DNA from 2 places in the Mesorhizobium sp. DxT genome. Region 2 is predicted to be linked to the other one. Evidence: predicted binding sites of a transcription regulator. Region 2 holds the regulator's gene; the other holds the start of a gene.
The links. The regulator HrcA, encoded in region 2, represses chaperone genes, less so after heat shock. The targets are predictions, from matches to a motif close to GTTAGCACTCNCNNNNNGNGAGTGCTAAC.
Positions count from the first base shown of each region.

Region 1: a site for HrcA is predicted at 2,985-3,013, ahead of groES (co-chaperone GroES). Genes of this name have one in related genera too.

Region 1 covers NZ_JBZFLJ010000017.1:44,587-49,994, reverse strand. Annotated here, with positions in the region: gene ACVJNE_RS23300 (DUF6894 family protein) at 1-179, shown strand, start outside; gene ACVJNE_RS23295 (hypothetical protein) at 257-430, shown strand; gene ACVJNE_RS23290 (hypothetical protein) at 475-750, shown strand; gene ACVJNE_RS23285 (hypothetical protein) at 850-1,164, shown strand; gene ACVJNE_RS23280 (usg protein) at 2,170-2,448, opposite strand; gene ACVJNE_RS23275 (hypothetical protein) at 2,476-2,823, opposite strand; gene groES (co-chaperone GroES) at 3,158-3,472, shown strand; gene groL (chaperonin GroEL) at 3,529-5,157, shown strand.
Region 2 covers NZ_JBZFLJ010000009.1:42,270-59,581, reverse strand. Annotated here, with positions in the region: gene ACVJNE_RS17195 (GMC family oxidoreductase) at 1-11, opposite strand, end outside; gene ACVJNE_RS17190 (cyclase family protein) at 90-929, opposite strand; gene ACVJNE_RS17185 (YraN family protein) at 1,017-1,391, opposite strand; gene rsmI (16S rRNA (cytidine(1402)-2'-O)-methyltransferase) at 1,384-2,280, opposite strand; gene hemW (radical SAM family heme chaperone HemW) at 2,285-3,445, opposite strand; gene ACVJNE_RS17170 (non-canonical purine NTP pyrophosphatase) at 3,442-4,089, opposite strand; gene ACVJNE_RS17165 (VOC family protein) at 4,090-4,500, opposite strand; gene rph (ribonuclease PH) at 4,657-5,373, opposite strand; gene hrcA (heat-inducible transcriptional repressor HrcA) at 5,524-6,594, shown strand; gene ACVJNE_RS17150 (putative quinol monooxygenase) at 6,608-6,904, shown strand; gene grpE (nucleotide exchange factor GrpE) at 7,007-7,684, shown strand; gene ACVJNE_RS17140 (trimeric intracellular cation channel family protein) at 7,812-8,444, shown strand; gene ACVJNE_RS17135 (adenosine kinase) at 8,448-9,440, opposite strand; gene ACVJNE_RS17130 (helix-turn-helix domain-containing protein) at 9,602-10,567, shown strand; gene ACVJNE_RS17125 (hypothetical protein) at 10,960-11,319, shown strand; gene ACVJNE_RS17120 (HAD family hydrolase) at 11,331-11,816, shown strand; gene ACVJNE_RS17115 (sulfate transporter family protein) at 11,936-12,667, shown strand; gene ACVJNE_RS17110 (YdeI/OmpD-associated family protein) at 12,672-12,908, opposite strand; gene ACVJNE_RS17105 (DUF2214 family protein) at 13,061-13,510, shown strand; gene nth (endonuclease III) at 13,504-14,271, opposite strand; gene ACVJNE_RS17095 (DUF2244 domain-containing protein) at 14,293-14,778, shown strand; gene ACVJNE_RS17090 (methylated-DNA--[protein]-cysteine S-methyltransferase) at 14,842-15,720, shown strand; gene ACVJNE_RS17085 (ribokinase) at 15,787-16,689, shown strand; gene ACVJNE_RS17080 (LysE family translocator) at 16,735-17,312, shown strand, end outside.

The DNA.
Region 1 (5,408 bases), on a different contig from region 2:
AATTCAGGAACGAAGAAGAAGCGTTCCGCGAAGCGGTACAAGCAATAACCGAAATGGCCGTCGATGAGGTGCCGGAGGGGAACGATCGTACGTTCCGTATTGTCGTCCTCAATGCCCACAAACAGTCCTTGTTCGAATGCGAACTCACTTTCAAGGCTCGACGCCTGTCTCCCGACTAGCCGGTCATCTCGCGCAGCTTTATCTGGAACGGACTTGCTATGAGCGGGTTGGTGAACATCGGAAAGGAGGTTTTCAAATGAGCAAGACCGATAAAAAAGAGATTCAAGAACGCATCGAAAAAGTGGCCGAACACACAACCAGCGGCGGTCATCTGGGGGGAACAGATTTCGGTCAGAGCGCAGATGCAAAGACGACGACCAGCATCAAGAAGGGTGACAAGGCCCGCTCCAACGACGGCGGAAAATCGTAAGGCGGCAATCCGCTGAGAACAACTTGCGAGAAAGGGAGCAGACCATGAGCAGGCGAAACTATGACGCCAGAACTGATATGCCCAAGGCCCTTTTCGTCGAAGAGCAGGGTCAAGAAGAAGCAGAATCCGGCCCGGTCGTTTCAGACAGGTTGCTGGACGTTGGGGAGCTTGAGTTCAGTTCCGAAGAATCGAGCAAACCTCTAGAAGAGGATGACGACAACGCCTTCCAGCAGAGTGACGAGGCGTTGCCAAATGATGATGACGAGGCCGCCCTGTCGCGAAGGCCTTCGCGCGAAGGAAGTCGTTTCGACGAAGTGTGATGTCTTCGCCACTTCCCAGGATGCGGTGCAGTAGACGAAATGTCCCAAAGCAAGGATGAGTGGGCACGGTTGGTTGCGCTTCCACGGCAGGAGGGCACTATGGCTAGACAGCAGATCTTGACGGACCACAATGCGATACGAGCTTGGGCAGCGGCACGCATGGGCGTCCCAGCCGTAGTCGATGTGTCGTCACAACCGGGCGTTCAACCGCATCTCCTTATCGCCTTCGATCAAGTGGCCTATGAAGATCAGGATCAAGCGGAGCGACCTCCAAATGCCGGCGGGTTCGAGCTCGTGGGATGGGACGAGTGGTTTCGTCTCTTCGATGACGCGGGGCTGGCTCTGGCTGTCCTGACTGAGAAGCCCGGTGTTCTGGATAACAGCCATCAATTCATTAAACGCGACGACCGTTAGTTATAGCAACACGTCGAACGGTGCTGGGAAGCGTCGATCAGTATCCGAGGCGGCCTCCCGCCAGGGGCCGAAACCTGACTTGGGTGCGCAGACAGCGGTTGTTTCACAAAGCCGAGGTTGCCAGTCAGGGGTCGTAGGCCGCAGAGTTCATATCAGGCGCGGGGGCGGCGAACTGACGTGATATGACCGCAACGCCGATGTCCCCGGCATTTCTTCCAACTGAAGCAGGTAACTCGTCAAGGGTGCGAACCAGCCATCTCAACAGTGACAGAACATAATATCCTGCGTGAACCCCCCAGGCTGCCCGCCGACCGTAATATGAAGTGACTGGCCAGCAGGCCCGCAATCTGTGAGACTGGGTACATCGTCAGCCATTTTCTAAGGGCGCTGACGGCTGTTTGCGACCATCATGCTCTCGCCCCAAAGGTTCGGAGATGGCTACGATGTCCGCCAAACCCGTTAACGATGGTATATTCACACCGCGCGATCTCGCTTTGATGTGCGAGGAGTTACGGCGCTCGGAAGCTCCTGACGAAGGTCCTGCAGACCGTGAAGCGCGAGCTGAGATGCTGGTTCAAACCTGGAGCCGTCAGCGGCAAGCCCGAAACGCAGACCAAAGGGAAGGCGGCGAGAGCCGAAACACCTAAGCGGTGCGATCGACGGTTGTCGGTGGAGGACGAACAAGAACTCTATATCGTCTGGCTGCTGCCTTATCTGCGTTGAAAGACCTATCTCTGTTGCGGCGATAAGAAACACGCGGATGCTTTAGTGCCGAACGCCCTGCAAACCGTCATTGCCCAGGTCCACGCTGCTCCCAGCGGCGGAGTGCGCGTGGCTGGATAGCAGAGCTAGGGGCGAGGCCGGCACCTTCTTAGCAAAGTGGACGCAATTGTATCCTCGGAAAGACCTGATGAGACTGCGGCAATATAGGTGGTCACAAGGCATCCGCTGCGCAGCGACGCACCCTAAGCCGTCTGTCGCTCGGCCTACCGCCGACCTTGTCCCTCAATGAACTGATATGATGCCGTCGACGGCCCTCCATTCCGATGGTCTGATCAGACGGTGGTGGGCGACGCGCACGGAATGAAGCGGCCCTTCCAGCGTCTCGCGCCAGTATTCCAGGAACCCGCGCAGTTCGGGGAAGCCGGGCGCAAGGTCGTATTCCTGCCAGACATAGAGCTGAAGAAGGCTGGGATGGTCCGGCATGTGATAGTGGATTTCTGCCGTGGTCAGGCCATATCCTTCCATTTGCAAATGAAACTCTCTGCTCACCGTCTTGGCCATTCAAGTCTCCAAGTTCCCGTTTGAACGTCAGGCATCCAGTCGCTGCCAATGCCCATCCGGCATCGCCTTGCGCGCCATCGCTCTCGCCTCGTCCGGGTGATCCAGTCGATGCAGGGCATCCATGATGACATTAAATGAGATTGGCTGTGGAGTACCCGGCGGGCGGCGCAGGGTCGGCATCGATTCAACCGCGCACGCATCTGACACCCAGGATGACAAAATGGCGCGTTTCTCGCCCATATTTAGCTCCGGGTCGCGAACAACATCATCGGGATGCTTGTAATGGCGCGATGGGGACAACAGGCGATCAAGCGCGACATCCTCTGCTTCAGGCGCGAGTGACGGAATGATCGTTGAGAAATCGGTTCGGCCCATAGCTTACCTCCTTTCGGATTGCCGTTCCAAACTCCAGTTGCGACCATTTTTTGTTGGCGCGTTTCAATAACGCGACCATGGCGAAAATTTTGTCGTCTCCTTCGAAAAAATCAAGCCTTTTTGTGTTCCGGGTGCCGTAGAAAGTTGCACGATTTCAGGCCCCTAGCACTCGTAACGACCAAGTGCCAAAATTTTTCGCCAGCCCTCTTGAAACGTCAAATTTCTCAAACTAGCTCCATGTGCGCGCAATGCCGCAAGGGTTGCGCACCCCGTACCGGACCCGGTCCGGTGCGGAGGAACCTCTCAAAATTTGTTTGTCCTGAAGGAGAACGAGATGACGTTCCGTCCATTGCATGACCGTATCCTGGTCCGCCGCATCGAAGCCGAGGAAAAGACGGCCGGCGGCATCATCATCCCCGACACCGCCAAGGAAAAGCCACAGGAAGGCGAAGTCATCGCCGTCGGTTCCGGCGCCCGCGACGACACCGGCAAGTTGGTCGAGCTCGACGTGAAGGTTGGCGACCGCATCCTGTTCGGCAAGTGGTCCGGCACCGAGATCAAGCTCAACGGCGAAGACCTCCTCATCATGAAGGAGAGCGACGTCATGGGCGTGATCGAAGCGACCGCCGCACTGAAGAAGGCCGCGTAAGGCTTCTTCCATTGCTCAACCAGTCAACGAAAGCTGCCTACTGAAGGAGTGATCCAATGGCTGCTAAGGAAGTCAAGTTCCATTCCGACGCGCGCGAGCGCATGCTGCGCGGTGTCGATATCCTCGCCAATGCGGTAAAGGTCACGCTCGGCCCCAAGGGCCGCAATGTCGTGATCGACAAATCGTTCGGCGCCCCGCGCATCACCAAGGATGGCGTGACTGTCGCCAAGGAAATCGAGCTTGAGGACAAGTTCGAGAACATGGGCGCCCAGATGGTGCGCGAGGTCGCAAGCAAGACAAACGATCTCGCCGGCGATGGCACCACGACCGCAACCGTCTTGGCTCAGGCGATCGTGAAGGAAGGTGCCAAGGCCGTGGCCTCCGGCATGAATCCGATGGACCTGAAGCGCGGCATCGACAAGGCCGTCGACGCAGTGGTCGCCGAGCTCAAGGCGAATGCTCGGAAGATCTCGAAGAACGACGAGATCGCGCAGGTCGGTACCATATCGGCAAACGGCGATAAGGAGATCGGCCGGTTTCTCGCGGAGGCCATGCAGAAGGTCGGCAATGAAGGCGTGATTACGGTCGAGGAAGCCAAGACTGCCGAGACCGAACTCGAGGTTGTCGAGGGTATGCAGTTCGACCGCGGCTACCTGTCGCCCTACTTCATCACCAACCAGGACAAGATGCGCGTCGAGCTCGACGAACCCTACGTGCTGATCCACGAGAAGAAGCTTTCCAATCTTCAGGCACTGCTTCCGGTTCTCGAGTCTGTGGTCCAGTCCGGAAAGCCCCTGCTGATCATTGCTGAAGATGTCGAGGGTGAGGCTCTGGCGACTCTTGTCGTCAACAAGCTGCGCGGAGGCCTCAAGGTGGCTGCGGTCAAGGCACCGGGCTTTGGCGATCGCCGCAAGGCTATGCTCGAGGACATCGCCATCCTTACCGGCGGTACCGCAATCAGCGAAGATCTCGGCATCAAGCTGGAAAACGTCACCCTCCAGATGCTGGGCCGGGCCAAGAAGGTGGTCATTGAGAAGGAGAACACCACGATCGTGGACGGTTCCGGCTCCAAGGCTGGAATCGAAGGTCGCGTGAAGCAGATCAGGGCGCAGATCGAGGAGACGACCTCGGACTACGACCGCGAGAAGCTCCAGGAGCGTCTCGCCAAACTTGCTGGCGGCGTTGCTGTTATCCGCGTCGGCGGCTCGACCGAGGTCGAGGTGAAGGAGCGCAAGGACCGGGTGGACGATGCGTTGCACGCTACGCGCGCCGCGGTCGAAGAGGGCGTATTGCCTGGCGGTGGTGTCGCTCTGCTGAGGGCGGCCAAGGCACTGGAGACCATCCAGGTCGACAACGCGGATCAGCGGACGGGTGTGGAGATTGTCCGCCGCGCGATCGAGGCGCCGGTCCGCCAGATCGCCGAAAATGCCGGTGCCGAAGGCTCGATCATCGTCGGCAAGCTGCGGGAGAAGGCCGAGTTTGGTTGGGGCTGGAACGCCCAGACCGACGAATTCGGCGATCTCTACAAGCAGGGTGTGATCGACCCGGCAAAGGTCGTTCGTACCGCATTGCAGGACGCAGCCTCCGTAGCCGGTCTGCTGGTGACGACCGAGGCGATGGTGGCTGAGAAGCCGAAGAAGGACACCGCGCCCGCCCTGCCCGCCGGCGCAGGAATGGACTTCTAGATCAACTGCGAGGCCTGCGCCCGATTACGGGCGCAGGCATCATCGATCAGGGAGGCTGTCATGAACATGGTCCCCAATATCGGCACGATCGCTCCACCGAATTGTCCGCCGAGCGATTTCGTTGGCCATCAGGCGGAATGCCGCTCAACGTTCAAGCCGTGGCTTGAAGGGTTGCTTGCCAAGGCGGAAACTGCCGGGTGGAACCGCCGGACAGTGGCTTCGACACTGATGTTTCTGTCAGCGCAGAGCGC
Region 2 (17,312 bases):
TCGTAAGACATCGCTTCCCCTCCCAGGTAAGACGGCCATCCCGACGCAGAAAGGTAGAACCGGCCGCCGATATCTGTCCAGTCAAGCAGTCAGGCGAAAGCGAAGATACGGGCCGGACCGCCGGTGCCACCGCGCACCTTTGGCGCGCCCACCACGATGGTTGCGCCCGAGGCCGGCAACGCTGCAAGATTGGCAATGCCCTCGATGCCGTAGCGCCCGGAAGGCAGCCACGTGTTGTGGACGATGAAGTCCGGCGAAGGCCCGAAATCGAGCGACAGCGTATCGACCGCGATCGCCTTGGCGGAGGTCTCGTCCATCAGCATTTGCACCGCTTCGACATGGAAGCCGGGGAAATGCATCGTCTTGCCGTCGTCTCCGACATTGCGGAACTTGTCGGTGGCCACGTGCCGGTCCCAACCCGAATTCATCGCAATGCATGCGCCCTCAGGTATGTCGCCGTTCGCCGAAACCCAGGCGGCGATGTGATCCGGCGTCACCTGCACGTCGGGGTTCTCCTCGGCTTCGGCGGCAATGTCGATCACCACGAGGGGGCAGATCAGATCTTCTACAGGTAGTTCGGCGACCGACTTGCCATCGGCGGTGAAATGCAGCGGCGCGTCGATATGGGTGCCAGTATGTTCGCTCAGGCGCAGTTCGTAGAGGTTGAAGGTGTCCTTCGCGAAATCGTACTGCTTCTCGAAGAAGAGTTGCTGGCCACCGAAATAGGTCGGGAACGTATCCCATAGCTCATGCGTGAGGCCGCTCCAGCCGGCTGCGGCGGGCATGGACGCGGCCGGGCTCTGGGCGGCGGCTGAAACCGGCAGTGCGCCGAGTGCTGCGGCCCCTGCCACGGCCGCACCACCCTTGAACAGGCTACGGCGCGACAGCATGTTCTGCTTAACGTTTTCAATGACGCAATGATGGCACATCTTCATTCCCTCTCCGGTCATCGTTTCAACGATGCCAGACAGAATGATCCCCCATCACGGGTTACGCAAGGTAAGGATTTGCGCTGGTCAGACGCGCTGGAAGATGTTCTCCACATGCACGGGCCAGCGGCGCGGCAGCACCGCCACCATGTCGAAACGGATCGAGAGACGGGCATGGTCGGGCTGGCGCATCAGCCAGAGATCCGCAGCGTCCGCGATACGGCGCTCGCTCAGGTGCCCGATGGCCTCCATGGCCTGCACCAGCGTGGAGCGCACCTTGACCTCGACGATGAGCACGAGGTCGCCCCGCCGCACGATCAGGTCGATCTCGCCGAGTTTTGTGCGGTAGCGCCGTTCGACGATGCGATAGCCCTTGAGCATTAATGCCAGCGACGCCAGCCACTCACCCCGGCTGCCGCGGCGCAGGGCGCGTTGCCGCCTCGCCCGCACACCGTCAGCCATCGCTCTTGAGCTCCATCAGCCGGCGGTAGAGGTCGGCCTTGCGCGCGCCGGTCATTTTAGCCGCCTCGCTGGCAGCCCGCGATGCCCCCATCTCGCCGGCCAGCGAAAGCAACAGCGCATCGACATCCTCGACCGTGGAGGCTTCCTGCGGAGGCGCCACGCAGATGACGACCTCGCCCTTGGGCGTGTCTTCCCCGGCATAAGCCTGCGCCAGCGCTGCCAGAGACCCCCTACGCATCTCCTCGAAGGTCTTGGTGAGTTCACGGCCGATGGCGGCTTCCCGGTCGCCCAGCACCTCGGCCATGCCGGCAAGGCAATCGGCGAGCCGGCGCGGCGATTCGTAGAAGATCAGCGTTGCCGGCACCGCGCGCAGTTCGTCGAGCCTCGTCTTTCGCTGTCCGGACTTTACGGGCAGGAACCCGGCAAAGAGGAACGTATCGGACGGCAGTCCCGACGCCGTGAGTGCCGCCAGCAGGGCCGACGCGCCGGGTATCGGCACCACGCGGCCGCCAGCTTCCACGACCTCGCCGACCAGCCGGAAACCCGGATCGGAAACCAGCGGCGTGCCTGCGTCCGAAACCAGGGCAACGCTCTTGCCCGCCAGCACTGCCTCGACCAGCTTCGGCCCTGCCTCGGCTGCGTTGTGCTCGTGGTAGGCGGTGGTTCGGCGCCTGATGCCGTAACGGTCGAGCAACACGCGCGTGACGCGGGTGTCCTCGCAGGCGACTATGTCTGCAGCCGCCAGCGTCTCCAGCGCGCGGATGGTGATGTCGCCGAGATTGCCGATCGGGGTCGCCACCAGATAGAGCGCGGGCTCCAGCCGGCGCGCGGAAAATTCCGCCTGCCCGATCAGATAGCTGCGCTTGCCGTCCGTGTCCGCCCGGTCCATCGGCCTATCGTGCCAGATCGGCGACCACCGCGTCGAGCACGATCATGCCGGCCGAGGTTGCGCGCAGGCGCGAGTTGCCGACGGGCGCCACCAGCGCCTCCTCCTGGAGCGTGGCGATGCGGCGCGACGACAGCGGCCGGCCCGAAAGCTGCTCGTAGCGCGCAAGGTCGATGCCTTCGGCAAGCCGCAATCCCATCAGGAGGAATTCGTCGGCCTCTTCCGAACGCGTCAGCACCTCGCCGCCGATCACGCCGTGCCCCTTCGCTTCGACAAGATTAAGCCACGTCTCCGGCATCTTCTCGGTGAAGGTGACGATGCGGTGCCCGTCTTCCAGAAAACGGCCATGTGCACCCGGCCCAACGCCGACATATTCGCCGTAGCGCCAGTAGACGAGGTTGTGACGGCTCTCGGCCCCCGGCCTTGCATGGTTCGAGATTTCGTAGGCCGGAAGACCGCGTGCTGCAGTCACCTCCTGCGTCAGCCGGTAAAGATCGGCCGAATGGTCGGGATCGGGCATCGCGAATTTGCCGGCCGCATGCAGGGCATGGAAGCGCGTGCCTTCCTCGATGGTGAGCTGGTAGAGCGACAGATGATCGGCCGCATAGCCGATGGCTTCGTCGAGCTCCTTCTCCCACGCGTCCATCGACTGGCCGGGTCGCGCGTAGATCAGGTCGAAGGACAGGCGCGGGAAGGTCTCGCGCGCAAGCCGGATCGCGCCCAGCGCCTGCTCCACGTCATGCAGGCGGCCGAGGAAACGCAGGTCGCCATCGTTCAGCGCCTGCACGCCGAGCGACACGCGGTTGACCCCCGCGTCGCGATAGCCGCGAAAGCGCGTCGCCTCGACCGAGGACGGGTTTGCCTCCAGCGTCACCTCGATGTCGGCCGGCACGGTCCAGTTGGCGGCGATCGCCTCCAGCACGGCTCCAACGGTCTGCGGCTTCATCAGCGAAGGCGTGCCGCCCCCGAGGAAGATCGAGGTCACCTCGCGCGGACCGGTGCGCTCCCGCATCGATGCCATCTCGGCCGCGAATGCGGCAGCGAAACGCTCCTCGTCGACCTTCTGGTGGCGGACATGGCTGTTGAAGTCGCAATAAGGGCACTTGGCCGCGCAGAAAGGCCAATGAACATAGACACCGAAGCCGGGCTGCCGGTCGTCAGGGATCATGCGTCAACCAGCATGGCGTTGGCGAAGCGGGCGAAGGCGCGGGCGCGGTGCGACAGGCCGAGGTCGCCGCGGCCGGCTTCCCAGGAATGCTTCTGCGAGGCCGGCATCTCGCCGAACGTCTCGTCGTAACCGTCCGGCTTGAAGACCGGGTCGTAGCCGAAGCCGCGCTCGCCGCGTGGCGGCCAGACCAGCGTGCCCTCGACCTCGCCGCGGAAATATTCGGCATGGCCATCGGGCCAGCACAGACAGAGCACCGCCACGAAGCGCCCGGTGCGGGCGTCCGGGGTCACCGCACCTTTTTCCCGCAGGAGGTCTTCCACCTTGCGCATTGCCATGCCGAAATCGCGGCCGTCAGCGGTTTCGGCCCAGTCGGCCGTGTAGACGCCCGGCGCGCCGTCGAGCGCGTCGACGACAAGCCCGCTGTCGTCGGAGAGCGCCGGCAGCCCGGTTGCCGAAGCCGCGGCATAAGCCTTGATGTAGGCGTTTTCCTCGAAGGTCGTGCCGGTCTCGGCAGGTTCCGGCAGTCCGTAATCCGCGGCTGATCCAGCCTCCAGTCCGAACGGCGCGATCAGTTCGGCAATCTCGGCCAGCTTGCCCTTGTTGTGGCTCGCCACAACGATCTTCGCTGCCTCAAGCTTCCGCATCTAAAGCCCCCAGATCTTCGGGTTTGCGATTTCGATCGAATTGCCTGCCGGATCGCGAAAGTAGATCGAGCGTCCACCCTGGGGCCACTCGAAATCGGCCTCGATGACGATCCCGCGCCCCTCGATGCGGGTTTTCCACTGCTCGATCTCATCCTCGGTTCCGCGAAAGCACAGATGCCCGGCGCCGCTGGTGCCGTGGGGCGGCACAGGCAGCCGCGCATCGGATGCCGGGGGCTGTACGGTCTTGTCCGGATCGAAGAGCAGCAGGACGCCGTCTCCGCAGCGGAAGAACACGTGGCGGCCGTCCACCTTCGCAATGCGCTCCAGCCCCATCACCTCGGCATAGAAAGCCTCGGCCTCGTCGAGATCATCGACATAGAGCGCGGTTTCGAGGATGCCGGAGGGGGTCATGATGAACCCCGCGAACGCAAAGCGTTGGTGCAGCGATACCCCCACCCCTTACCCCTCCCCACAAGGGGGAGGGGGATTCTGAGGCGCCGATGCCCCCCTCCCCCTTGTGGGGAGGGGTAAGGGGTGGGGGTCTGAAAAAGAACCATATGGCCGCCCTTACGCGATCGCCATCTTCTGCAGATTGACCAGCCGGCTGATGCCGGAGCGTGCCAGCGCCATCAGCGCGGCGAATTCCTCCTCCGAGAAAGGCTCGCCCTCGGCGGTGCCCTGTATCTCGACGATGCCGCCCTTGCCGGTCATGACGAAATTGGCGTCGGTGCCGGCCGAGGAATCCTCGTCATAGTCGAGATCGATCACCGGCACGCCATTGTGGATGCCGCAGGAGATGGCGGCCACATGGTCCTTCAGCACCTTGCCGACGCTGACCATCTGGCGCGCTTCCATCCATTTGAGGCAGTCGTGCAGCGCCACGAAGCCGCCAGTGATCGCGGCCGTGCGCGTGCCGCCATCGGCCTGCAGCACGTCGCAGTCGACGGTGATCTGCATCTCGCCGAGCGCCTGCAGGTCGATCACAGCGCGCAGCGAACGGCCGATCAGCCGCTGGATCTCCAGCGTGCGGCCACCCTGCTTGCCGGACGAAGCCTCGCGGCGCATTCGATCGCCGGTCGAGCGTGGCAGCATCCCATACTCGGCCGTCACCCAGCCCTTGCCGGAATTGCGCATCCAGCCGGGAACGCGTTCTTCCAGGCTGGCGGTGCAAAGCACATGAGTGTCACCGAACCTGACGAGGCACGAGCCCTCGGCATGTTTGGAAAAGCCGCGTTCGAAGGAGATTGCCCGCATCTCGTCGGGCTGGCGCTTGGATGGCCGCATGGATTCTGTCCGGTCCTGTTCAATGTGCCGGGGCTTGTAGCCGCAGCAACGGCGCGACGCAAAGGAAAAGGCAAACAGCGCACGACCTTCACAGCCGTTGCGCCCGCGCAGCCGACGATTATATCCTCCATTGAACGAGACAGGCAGACAATGACCAAGCCAGTGATGGACCAGCAGTTGCAGTCGCTCGACGCACGCTCGCGCGACATCTTCCGGATGATTGTCGACAGCTACCTGCGCGACGGTGAGCCGTTGGGTTCGCGCAACCTTTCGCGGCTGTTGCCGCAATCGCTCTCACCGGCGACGATTCGCAACGTGATGAGCGATCTGGAACAGCTCGGGCTGATCTACGCACCACACGTTTCGGCCGGACGGTTGCCCACCCAGCAGGGTCTGCGCTTCTTCGTCGACGCCTTCATGGAGGTCGGCGACCTTTCCGACGACGAACGTCGCGTGATCGATGCGCAGGTCAAGGCATCCGGCAGCGGCGCGACGCTGGAGCACATGCTGACCGAGGCGAGCCAGATGCTTTCCGGCATGTCGCGCGGCGCAGGCCTGGTGCTTGCCACCAAGAACGAGGTGCCGCTCAAGCATATCGAGTTCATCCAGCTCGAGCCTACGCGAGCGCTCGCCGTGATGGTCTCGCAGAACGGGGATGTGGAAAACCGTGTCGTCGAATTGCCGGCCGGTGTCACGGCATCGCAGCTTCACGAGGCGTCGAACTTCCTCAATGCCCATATCCGGGGCCGCACGCTGGCGGAGGCGCGAGCGGAGATCGCCAAGCTCAAGGAAGAGACCAAGACCGCGCTCGACGCGCTGTCCCAGGACCTCGTGGAACGCGGACTCGCAATCTGGGCCGGCGCAGAAAGCGGGCTGCCTGCGCGGCTGATCGTGCGCGGCCGGTCCAACCTTCTGGAAAACATAACGGCCGAAGCGGACCTAGACCTGCTGCGCCACCTGTTCGACGATCTGGAAACCAAGGAAGGCCTGATCCAGCTTCTCGACCTCGCCGAGGAAGGCTCCGGCGTACGCATCTTCATCGGCTCCGAGAACAAGCTGTTCTCGCTGTCGGGCTCGTCGCTGGTGGTCGCGCCCTATCGCGACAAGGATGCCCGCGTCGTCGGCGCGCTGGGCGTGATCGGGCCGACACGGCTCAACTATGCCCGTATCGTGCCGATGGTGGATTACACCGCGCAGGTCATCAGCCGCCTGTTGCGCTAGGAAGGAAATCGACATGTACCGACTGATCGGCAGGATGCGGGCGAAGCCCGGCCAGCGCGACGCCCTTCTCGGCCTGCTGCTCGAAGGCAGCGGTGATATGCCCGGCTGCCTCAGCTACATCGTGGCCCGCGACCCCGCCGACGGCGATGCGATCTGGGTGACGGAGGTCTGGACCGACGAGGCCAGCCACAAGGCGTCACTTGCACTGCCTGCCGTTCAGGCCGCAATTACCAAGGCACGGCCGCTGATCGCCGGCTTCGACAGCCATACGGTCACCGAGCCGGTGGCGGGCATTGGCCTGCCTGGATAGGAACCTTTTCCCCTCCCTTTGCATCCGGCTCTTGATTTTCGCGCCCCGAACATCGATATCGGGCGCAACTTTCAAGAACCATTCCAAAGACGGGATCTGGCGATGAGCGAACAGCCAAAAGACGAACGCGCGCCCGAGCAAACCGCGGCAAAGAGCGAGTATGCCGAAACGGCTGCAACCGGTGAGGCCTTCCAGGCCGAAACGGAGGCCGATGCGCAGGGGCAGGCAGCCGATTATGAAGCTGTCGTGCGGCTGGTAAAGGAAAACGAGGAACTTAAGGACCGTGCACTGCGGCTTGCGGCGGAGATGGAGAACCTGCGCCGGCGCACCCAGCGCGACGTGCAGGACGCCAAGTCCTATGCGATCGCCAATTTCGCGCGCGACATGCTGCAGGTGTCCGACAATCTGCGCCGCGCGCTCGACGCCATTCCGGCCGAGGCCAAGGCTGCGGGCGATGCCGGCTTCACCGCTCTGATCGAAGGCGTCGACATGACAGAGCGTGCGATGCTGTCGGCACTCGAGCGCCATGGCGTCAAGAAGCTGGAGCCGATCGGCGAAAAGTTCGATCCGCATTTCCATCAGGCGATGTTCGAGGTGCCCAATCCCGAAGTGCCGGCCAATACGGTCGTGCAGGTTGTGCAGACCGGCTACGTCATCGGCGAGCGCGTCCTGCGCCCGGCCATGGTCGGCGTGGCCAAGGGCGGCCCGAAACAGCCTGCCGAGCAGGCGGCGCCCGCAGAACCCGGCCCGCCGGACCCCCAGGCGGAAAAGGACGCCTGAACAGGACCATCGTCGCCCGATCGAAACTCGTCAGTGCGTCCTTCGAGGCCCACCGTGGTTCTCGAACCGGCATTGCTACCTTCCACACGCCAAGCCCTTCCGCTAGAGATCGTAGCGGGAGGTCGCGATGGACCAGATCATCTTCCTCGACTATGCCGGCGTCGCGGTGTTTGCCGCGACCGGCGCGCTCGCGGCATCGCGCAAGGAACTCGATGTCATCGGCTTCCTGTTCCTGGCCGGCGTGACCGGCGTCGGCGGCGGCACGTTCCGCGATCTCATCCTCGACGTACCGGTGTTCTGGGTGCAGAACCACGACTACCTGCTGGTCTGCGCGGTGATGGCGGTGGCCGTCTACTTCTCCGCCCACCTGATCGAGTCACGCTACCGTCTGCTGCTGTGGCTCGACGCAGTGGGGCTGGCCGCCTACTGCGTGTTCGGCGCCTGGAAAGGGCTGGTCGTAACCGGTTCAGCGATGGTTGCCATCGTCATGGGCATGCTGACGGCCACCTTCGGCGGCATCCTGCGCGACATTCTTTCAGGCGAACCATCGGTGCTGCTGCGTCCTGAAATCTACGTCACCTCCGCCATGGCGGGCGCGGTGACCTTTACAGTCCTCGACATCGCGGGCCTGCCGCTGCTTTTGGCCGCCGTCCCTGCCTTTCTCGTCGCATTCGCCATTCGTGGCGGCGCATTGCGCTTCGGCTGGTCGTTCCCGCCCTACAAGAGCCGACCCGGCCGGCGTCCGGAGGATATCCCGTGAGCGTCAGGCCAGTCCGTGCTGCTGGGCTTCCTCCAGCAGATTCTGGCGCGGGCGCGGGCCGATCTGCTGGATAACCAGCCCGGCGGCAAGAGAACCCAGAGCGCCACAATCGGCAAGGCTGCGCTCGGCCGTATAACCGTACAGGAAACCAGCCGCATAAAGGTCGCCGGCGCCCGTGGTGTCGACCAGTTCAGCGATCTCGATGGCATCGACCTGTACGGTCTCCTCACCGCGCACGACGACCGAGCCGCGCTCGGAGCGCGTCACGGCGGCAATCTTGCAATCCTTGCGGATCGCATCCAGCCCCGCCTCGAAGGAAGAGGTCTGATAAAGCGACTTCAGTTCGCTCTCATTGGCGAAAACGATATCCACCATGCCGGAGCGCATCAGCTCGAGGAACTCCTCGCGGTAGCGGTCGACGCAGAACGGATCGGACAGTGTCATCGAGACCTCGCGGCCAGCCGCATGCGCGTGACGCGCGGCCATGCGGATCGCCTCCTTGGCACGTGGCGGATCCCACAGGTAACCCTCGAAATAGGTCACCTTGGCGCCGCTTGCCTTCTCGGCCTCCACATCTTCCGGTCCGAGCTCGACGCAGGCGCCGAGATAGGTGTTCATCGACCGCTCGCCGTCCGGCGTGACGAAGATCATCGAGCGCGCCGTGGGTGGCTCCCCGGACAGCGGCCTGGTGTCGAAAGCGACGCCCTGCGCGCGGATGTCGTGCGTGTAGATCGTGCCAAGATGATCGTTGGACACCTTGCCGAAATAGGCAGCACGTGCGCCGAAGCTTGCAATGCCAGCAGCCGTGTTGCCCGCGCTGCCGCCCGACGCCTCGATCGCCGGCCCCATGCGGCTGTACAGAAGCTCGGCACGCTCGGCGTCGATAAGGTTCATCGCCCCCTTGATGATGCCGTTGTCGGTCAGGAAGGCTTCGTCGCAGCGCGCGATGATGTCCACGATCGCATTGCCGATGCAGAGCACGTCGTACTGGCTCATGAATGTCTCCGAAGTGCCGGCAAGCGGTCGCCTGCCAAGCATTGAACATCGGGCGGGTTTAGCCGCTGTGCCCCGAAATGCAAGTCCGCGCGCAACAAGGCTGTTCATCCAAATCAAACTTGAGTATAGGCGCGCATCCTTTCTGACGTTACGGCAATCCCATGGCCGAAAGCTGGTCCTTTCATTTCGACGGCAAGCATCCCGAACGCCGCTATCGCAGCGGACGCGTGCAGTATCTTGACGGCCCGTTTCAAGGCTGGATGGAGGGTTCCGAGCTTCGCCCGGGGTTTCATCTCTACCGGATCAACGGCATTTCCACGCATCGCTACGAGCTTGCCCCCAAAGGCGTGATGCGGCGCGGTTCGCTCGTTCTCGGCAATATGCTCGGAGGCGCCGGCTGCGTGAAAACAGGCGACGCTGAAGACCAGAGCTGGCGGGACGACCGCAACTTCTTCGCGCTAACGCCCGAGACGCCGGTTTCCTATCACATTCAGCCCGGCAAGACATGGAGCACAGTGGGTGTCGTACTCGAACCGCAGACGCTGGCGGAACTGACGGCCGGCGACGATCTGCCCGGCCTCGCGCGCAACGCCATTGATGGTAAATCCCGGCCGTTCAGCATGATGCGGCCGCTTGACGGCCCTGCAACGGCGCAGCTTGCAGACGATATCATCAACATGAACTATCAGGGCAAGATGGGAGAGCTCTATCGCCAGGCCAAGGCGATGGAGTTTCTGGCGCGCCTGCTGGATATGCTCGACACCCCGGTCGATGCGCGCGCGCTTACGGCGCGCGAGAAGACACGTATACGCGAGGCTCGCGAGCGGCTGCTGGCCGATCTGCGAAACCCGCCCGATCTGCACGAGCTCGCGCATTCCGTCGGCCTGAGCGCCAAACGGCTCAACCAGGGCTTTCGCATGGTCTTCGGCACAACGGTGTTCGATCATCTGCGTGACGCCCGGCTCGACCGCGCACGGCAATTGATCGCCGAGGGCAGCGACATGCCGCTGAAGCAGCTGGCCTGGGAAATGGGCTACGGCCACCCGACGAACTTCATCAGCGCCTATCGGCGCCGCTTCGGCATCTCGCCTGCACGGCACCGGCGCGACGGTTTCCCCGAAGACTGACCTGCATCTCCCTCTGCCACCCTATGCGCGCGGGGCAAAAGCTATGCGTGCGTGAATTACCGTTGCCGATGTCGCGGCGCCGCGACTACTCGTCCGCCATCTGCGAAGGGGCTCCCCGGTCTGCTCGAGCCCTTCGCAGGCAATCGCAGGCGAGACGTAGATCGGCTGGTCAACATCCACTCGGCTTGCTTGCCCGAAGGGCCGGCCCGCACCGCGTCGGGTCGGCCCACAGGCAATTCTTGCGTGGATGCAACGGCCGAACCGCCGCGCCGCAACCCGCTCCTCAACTCATATGCACGGATCATGCTCATGAAGGCATTCATCACTCCTTTCACGCCGCTGCCGGCGTTCCGCTCCGACAGAATTCCCAGACCAACCGTACGGTGGTTGCCATGAACAGGCTCGCAATCGTCGTGCTATGCACCGTGCTCGCTGGATGCAGCCAGACCTCGACGCCGGCTAGCCCCACTTCGGCCAGCAGCACCGCAGCAACGGCGGCAACATCGCGGACCCCAGCGCGCCAGGCTGCTTCCGCTGCAAACGCCTGCGATACGGCAATCAGGAACCAGGCCAACTCGGCGATGCTGGGCGGCGCGCTTGGCATGGTCGGTGGTCTCGGTGGCTTCGGGGGACGTGGCGGCATGGTTGCCGCGCAGGTCGCCTCGACCGCCGGCGGTGCGATAGCCAGATCCCAGCAAGCGCAAGCCCAGGCCAATGTGATGCGCGAATGCCAGGCACGACAGGGCTACTAGAGGGACCCCACATGAAACGGATAAAGTCTGCGCTGCTGGCCGCGCTGGCATCGCTTTTCCTTGCCTCCTATGCAGTCGCACTGGAAAGCAGGCAGGCGGCGATCGTCGCCGACGTGCTGGAGACACTGGCGGCGGAACGCGGCGAGCCGGTCTATTACGACGACGAGGCCGCGGACGACTGGCATGAATTCGACGCCGACGGTGACGGGCTCATTCCGGCAGCCGGCTTTACCCGCGAGAGCTGGCAAGTCGCCTACGAGCAGACGATGAAAGGTCTTATCGCACTGATGCCGCAGTCCGAATTCGACGCCATGTTCGGCAATGTCGAGGAGAAGGTCGCCGCGCTTCAGGGCCTGACCGCCGAACAGAAGCGCGAGCTGGCGGGCGACTTCATGGCTGAGGCGGAGCGGGTGAAGGCCTATAGGGCCGAAGGTGCGACCTTTGCCGAAGCGGTGCGGCCCGTGGCCAGCCGGTTGCGCGCGCTCGGCGACCAGTAGTTCAAGCACGTTCGCCGAGGCGGCGGCGTCGTGCCGGGCCTCCGCATCCCTCAGTGCGGAGGCCCACTTCTTGCAGCGGAGGGAGCGGCTGCCTATCTGCGGATGATGCAGGTGCGCCCATGATCCTCCAAGCAGCATCCGCGGCTCTAGGCCGCCTGTTCACGCCCGAATTCCGCGCCGTCTTCTTCAAGACGCTGGGGCTCACCATTCTCGCGCTCATCGGCCTGTGGTTCGCGATCGGCGGCCTGTTCGACGTACTGGCCCTGCCCACGCTGCAGGAGCTGATGCCCGACCTGCCGGGATGGGCGGCCTGGTTCGGCGTTGCTGCGACATTCGTTGCCGGCCTGATGCTGGCGCTGGGCCTCGGCCTGCTGATCGCGCCGGTGACCGCCATCATCGCCGGCTTCTTCCTTGACGATGTCGCCGAGATCGTCGAACGCGAGGACTATCCGCAGGACGTGCCCGGCAAGGCTCTGCCTCTGATGACGGCGGCAATCGTCTCGGCCAAGTTCCTCGGCCTCGTCTTGCTCGGCAATCTTCTGGCGCTGCTTCTGCTGCTGGTGCCGGGCGTCAATCTGATCGCGTTCTTTGTCGTCAACGGCTATCTGCTCGGCCGGGAATTCTTCGAGTTCGCGGCCATGCGCTTCCGCAGCGAGGCCGATGCGAAGGCCCTGCGCCGCCGCAATGCCGGCACGGTGTTCGGCGCCGGGCTGTTGATCGCCGCCGTCCTGTCCGTACCCATCGTCAACCTGCTCGCGCCGCTGTTCGCCGCAGCGATGATGGTGCACCTGCACAAGCTGGTGTCGGTGCGCGAAAGCCGGTCCACGCCTGCAGCCGCGCGCGCTTACTGACCGGTCAGTCGGTCCCGCCGTTCCACTTCATGTTCATGTAGACATCGCCGCGCTTCAGCTCGTCCAGCATCTGGTCGAGACGTTTGCGCCGCGTCTGCTCGCGCGCGGAGCGTGCGATCCACCCGATATAATCGTTGCGCTGGTAGGCGGGCCGCGCGTCGTAGCTTGCCATCAATCCGTCTTCGTCAAGCGCGTCGCGCACGAAGGCGGGCATCGGGTGCAGGGGGCGTTTCAGGACCATGGACGGACTTTATCGCCGCGAGAATGGCAGGCAAGGTGCCTCGCTCTCGTTCCTGCCATCGCTGTCTGCGCAACCACCGCGTCTTGACAGCGGAAAGATTCGTATCTATCCAATCTTTACGTTGTAAACATTTGTCCGAGGGGACTCACCCGATGACCGATCTCATTCTGGCCATCCTCCATCACCTGCTCGTTTTTGCGCTGTTTTCCATCTTCGCGGTTCAGATGACGCTCGTGCGCCCGGGGCTGGAAGCCTCCACTGTCAGCCGCCTCGCGCGACTGGACGGCGCCTATGGCGCGCTTGCGATGGCGGTCATCATCGTCGGTTTCGCGCGGGCGATCTTCGGTCTCAAGGGATGGGACTACTATAGCACCTACTGGGTATTCTGGGCCAAGGTCGGCGCCTTTCTGCTGGTCGGCCTGCTGTCGGTGCCGCCGACGCTTCGCTTCCGCCGCTGGCTCGGCGCTGCCAGGGCCGACGCAGGCTACATCGTGCCGGACGACGAGGTCGGCGCGGTTAGAACGTGGCTCGGCCGCGAAGGGCTGGTCCTGCTGCTGATCCCCATCCTGGCCGCGATGCTGGCGCGCGGTATCGGCTACTGAGCCGCCAAAGGCTCGGGATCGCCGATCGGCACCAGTGGCGCGGGGGTGGAAGTGGTCTTGTCCGGCGATTTGCAGATGTCGGCGATGACGCAGGCCGGACAATCCGGCTTGCGCGCCTTGCAGACGTAGCGGCCGTGCAGGATCAGCCAGTGATGCGCATGGCGCATGTATTTGTCGGGGATGATACGCACGAGCGTGTCTTCCACCTGTTCGGGCGTCTTGCCCGGGGCCAGGCCGATACGGTTGCCGATCCGCAATATGTGGGTGTCGACCGCCATGGTCGGCTGGCCGAAGGACATGTTGAGCACCACATTCGCGGTCTTGCGGCCGACGCCGGGCAACGTCACCAGCTCCTCGCGGGTCTGCGGCACCGCGCCGCCGAAATCGCGGATCAGCGCCTGCGATAGTGCGATGACGTTGCGGGCCTTGTTGCGCCAGAGCCCGATGGTGCGAATGTGTTGACCGACCGCCTCCTCGCCCAGCGCAAGCATCTTTTCGGGTGTGTCTGCGACTGCGAACAGCGCCCGCGTGGCGCGGTTAACCCCGGCATCCGTCGCCTGCGCCGACAGCACCACCGCGACCAGCAGCGTGAACGCATTGACATGCTCGAGTTCGCCCTTCGGCTCGGCGCGCTGCACCGAAAAGCGGCGGAATATCTCGTCGATCTCGTGCGGCGTGTAGAGGGTCCGGCGGCGACGGCTTGCGGCGGGCCGCTTGGGCTGCGACGCCGCGGCCGCCTTTTTGCTATTGGGCTTTTCCATGGGCACTCTATACTCCGTGCCATGGACGAAACGAAAGCCGCAGACGAGCCGATTTTCCGCGCGCTGCTGACCCCCTACCGCTCATTGGGACGGACGGGTTTCATCGTGCTGATGAGCGTGCTCGGCGTGATCTGGCTCGGCACCGGCCTGTTCTTCATGTCGATCGGCGCATGGCCGGTTTTCGGCTTCTTCGGCCTCGACATGGTGGCGATCTACGTCGCCTTCCGGTTGAACTATCGCGCCGCACGGGTGCGCGAGGAGGTGTCGGTGTCGCGCAGCGCGCTCGACATCCGCAAGATCGCACCTTCGGGCCGCACCGAGGCACACCGCTTCAACCCCTTTTGGACACGGTTCCGCGTCGCGCGCCACGACGAGATCGGCATCACCGACATGGCCGTCGAAGGCGAAGGAAAACGGGTCGGAATCGGCTCGTTCCTCAACCCGGACGACCGCGAGAGTTTCGCAACAGCCTTCGGCCGCGCGCTCGCCACGGCCAAGGCCGGATAAGGCAGGAATCGGGTGGCGAAGACGACCGTGCAAAACGATATTGGCGTTCAAGGAGATATTGCCATGAACGCACAGACCGCCATCCTGCAACGCGACGTGACGCCGGTCGGCAACGACTACGAGGTCGTCCGGCGCGCCATCGAAAAGATCAGCCTCGACTATCGCGACCAGCCGTCGCTGGAAGAGCTAGCGGCGGATGTCGGCGATACGCCGACCGGGCTGCAGAAGCTGTTCACCCGCTGGGCCGGACTTTCTCCCAAGGGCTTCCTCCAGGCGGTGACGCTCGACCATGCCCGCCGGCTGCTCGACCAGGGCATGCCGCTTCTCGACACCGCCTTCGAGGTCGGCATGTCGGGGCCGGGGCGGCTGCATGACCTCTTCGTCACTCACGAGGCGATGTCGCCCGGCGACTACAAGAGCCGCGGCAAGGGCCTGACCATCCGCTACGGCTATCATCTGTCGCCGTTCGGAATCGCGCTCGTCATGGTGACCGATCGCGGGCTTGCCGGCCTTGCCTTCTGCGATCAGGGTGGCGAGCGAGCGGCCTTCGAGGATATGTCCGGCCGCTGGCCGAACGCGACCTATGTCGAAGACCTTTCGGCGACGACGCCCTATGCCGGGCGCGTCTTCGAACCGTCGCGCTGGCGCGCCGACGAACCGTTGCGCGTGGTGTTGATCGGAACCGACTTCCAGGTCCGCGTCTGGGAAGCGCTGCTCAAGATCCCGATGAACCGGGCGCGCACCTATTCGTCGATCGCGGCCGAGATCGGCAATCCGACTGCAAGCCGGGCGGTTGGCGCAGCCGTCGGGGCCAATCCGGTTTCCTTCGTGGTTCCCTGCCATCGGGCACTGGGCAAGTCAGGCGCCCTCACCGGCTACCACTGGGGCCTGACGCGCAAGCGCGCCATTCTCGGCTGGGAGGCTGGACAGGTCGCAAGCTGACCGGTCTTACTCCACGCCTGCAAATCGGCTAAAGCCTCCCGGGACATCATCTAGGGAGGCTTTTTCGTGATAACCGTCATCGGCTCCGCCAATCTCGACCTGATCGCCACCGTCGATCGCCTGCCTCGACCGGGCGAAACGGTTCCCGGCGACGGCTTCTCCACGGCGCCGGGCGGCAAGGGCGCCAATCAGGCTCTCGCTGCGCGGCGCGCCGGCGCCGATGTGCGGATGGTCGGCGCGGTCGGCCAGGACGCCTTTGCGGACCAGGCGTTGGCGCTGCTGCAGGAGGGCGGCGTCGACCTGTCCCAAATGCGCCGGGCCGAGACCGCGACGGGTATCGCCGTGATCCTGGTGGAAGCCGCGGGCGAGAACGTGATCGCGATCGTGCCGGGCGGCAATGGCACGGTTTCGCCTGCCGATGTGGCGACGGCGAAACTGTCGGCCGACGATTTCCTGATGATGCAGCTCGAAATCCCGCTCGATGCCGTCGAGGCGGCACTTGCCGCGGCACGACAGGCCGGCGCGCCGTCGATGCTCAACACCGCGCCCTTCCGCGCCGAGGCAGGCAAGCTGCTCGCCGAAGCGGATTATGTGGTCGCCAACGAAACCGAGTTTGACCTCTACGCGGACGCACTCGACCTAGCGGGCGACGACCGCGAAGCCAGGATGCGGGATTTCTGCGCCCGCACCGGCCGCATCGTTGTCGTCACGCTGGGTGCTGAAGGCGTCATGGCCGCGACGCCGGACGGCGTGGTTCGCGCGCGCGGCCTCGCCATCACGCCGGTTGATACGGTGGGCGCAGGCGACACCTTCTGCGGCTATCTGGCGGCCAGCCTCGAGCAGGGGCTTGCGCTTGAAGAGGCGCTGCGGCGCGCGGCAGTCGCCGGCTCGCTTGCCTGCCTGAAACCCGGCGCACAGCCAGCCATACCCTTTGCCGCCGAAATCGACGAGGCGCTGAAAGCGAATTGAACCACATCCGGACTCGTGCAAGCTTGCGCCTTCCGGAGGACGTCCATGAACCCTGAAGCCTATTTCGCCTATCTCGCCGTCTGCCTGGTCGCGATCATCGTTCCAGGCCCGACCAACACGCTCATCGTCGCCAACGGCATGCGCCACGGCACCAAGGCGGGGCTGCTCAACGTCGCCGGAACCCAGGCCGGGCTCGCGCTGATGCTGGCCATCGCGGGTTTCGGGCTGACATCGGTGGTCGAGACCGCCGGGCATTGGTTCGAATGGATCAAGTTGCTGGGCGCGGCCTATCTGATCTGGGTCGGATGGCAGATGATCCGCGCCAGCGGCCGCATCGATAATTCACCAACGGCCCGCAAGCCGCGCGGCGGCTTTTTCATGCAGGGCCTGCTGGTCTGCCTTGGCAATCCCAAGCAGCTCCTGTTCTTCGGCGCGCTGCTGCCGCAGTTCATCGATCCGGCGGCCGACCACGCGATGCAGATCGCGATCCTCGGCGTCACCGCGCTTTCGCTCGCCGCCCTTTGCGACGGCGCCTATGCGCTCGCCTCCGGCCAGATCGGCCGCGCGCTTTCCGAGCGCGTCGTCAGGACCATTACCCGCGTTAGCGGCGGGATGCTGATCGG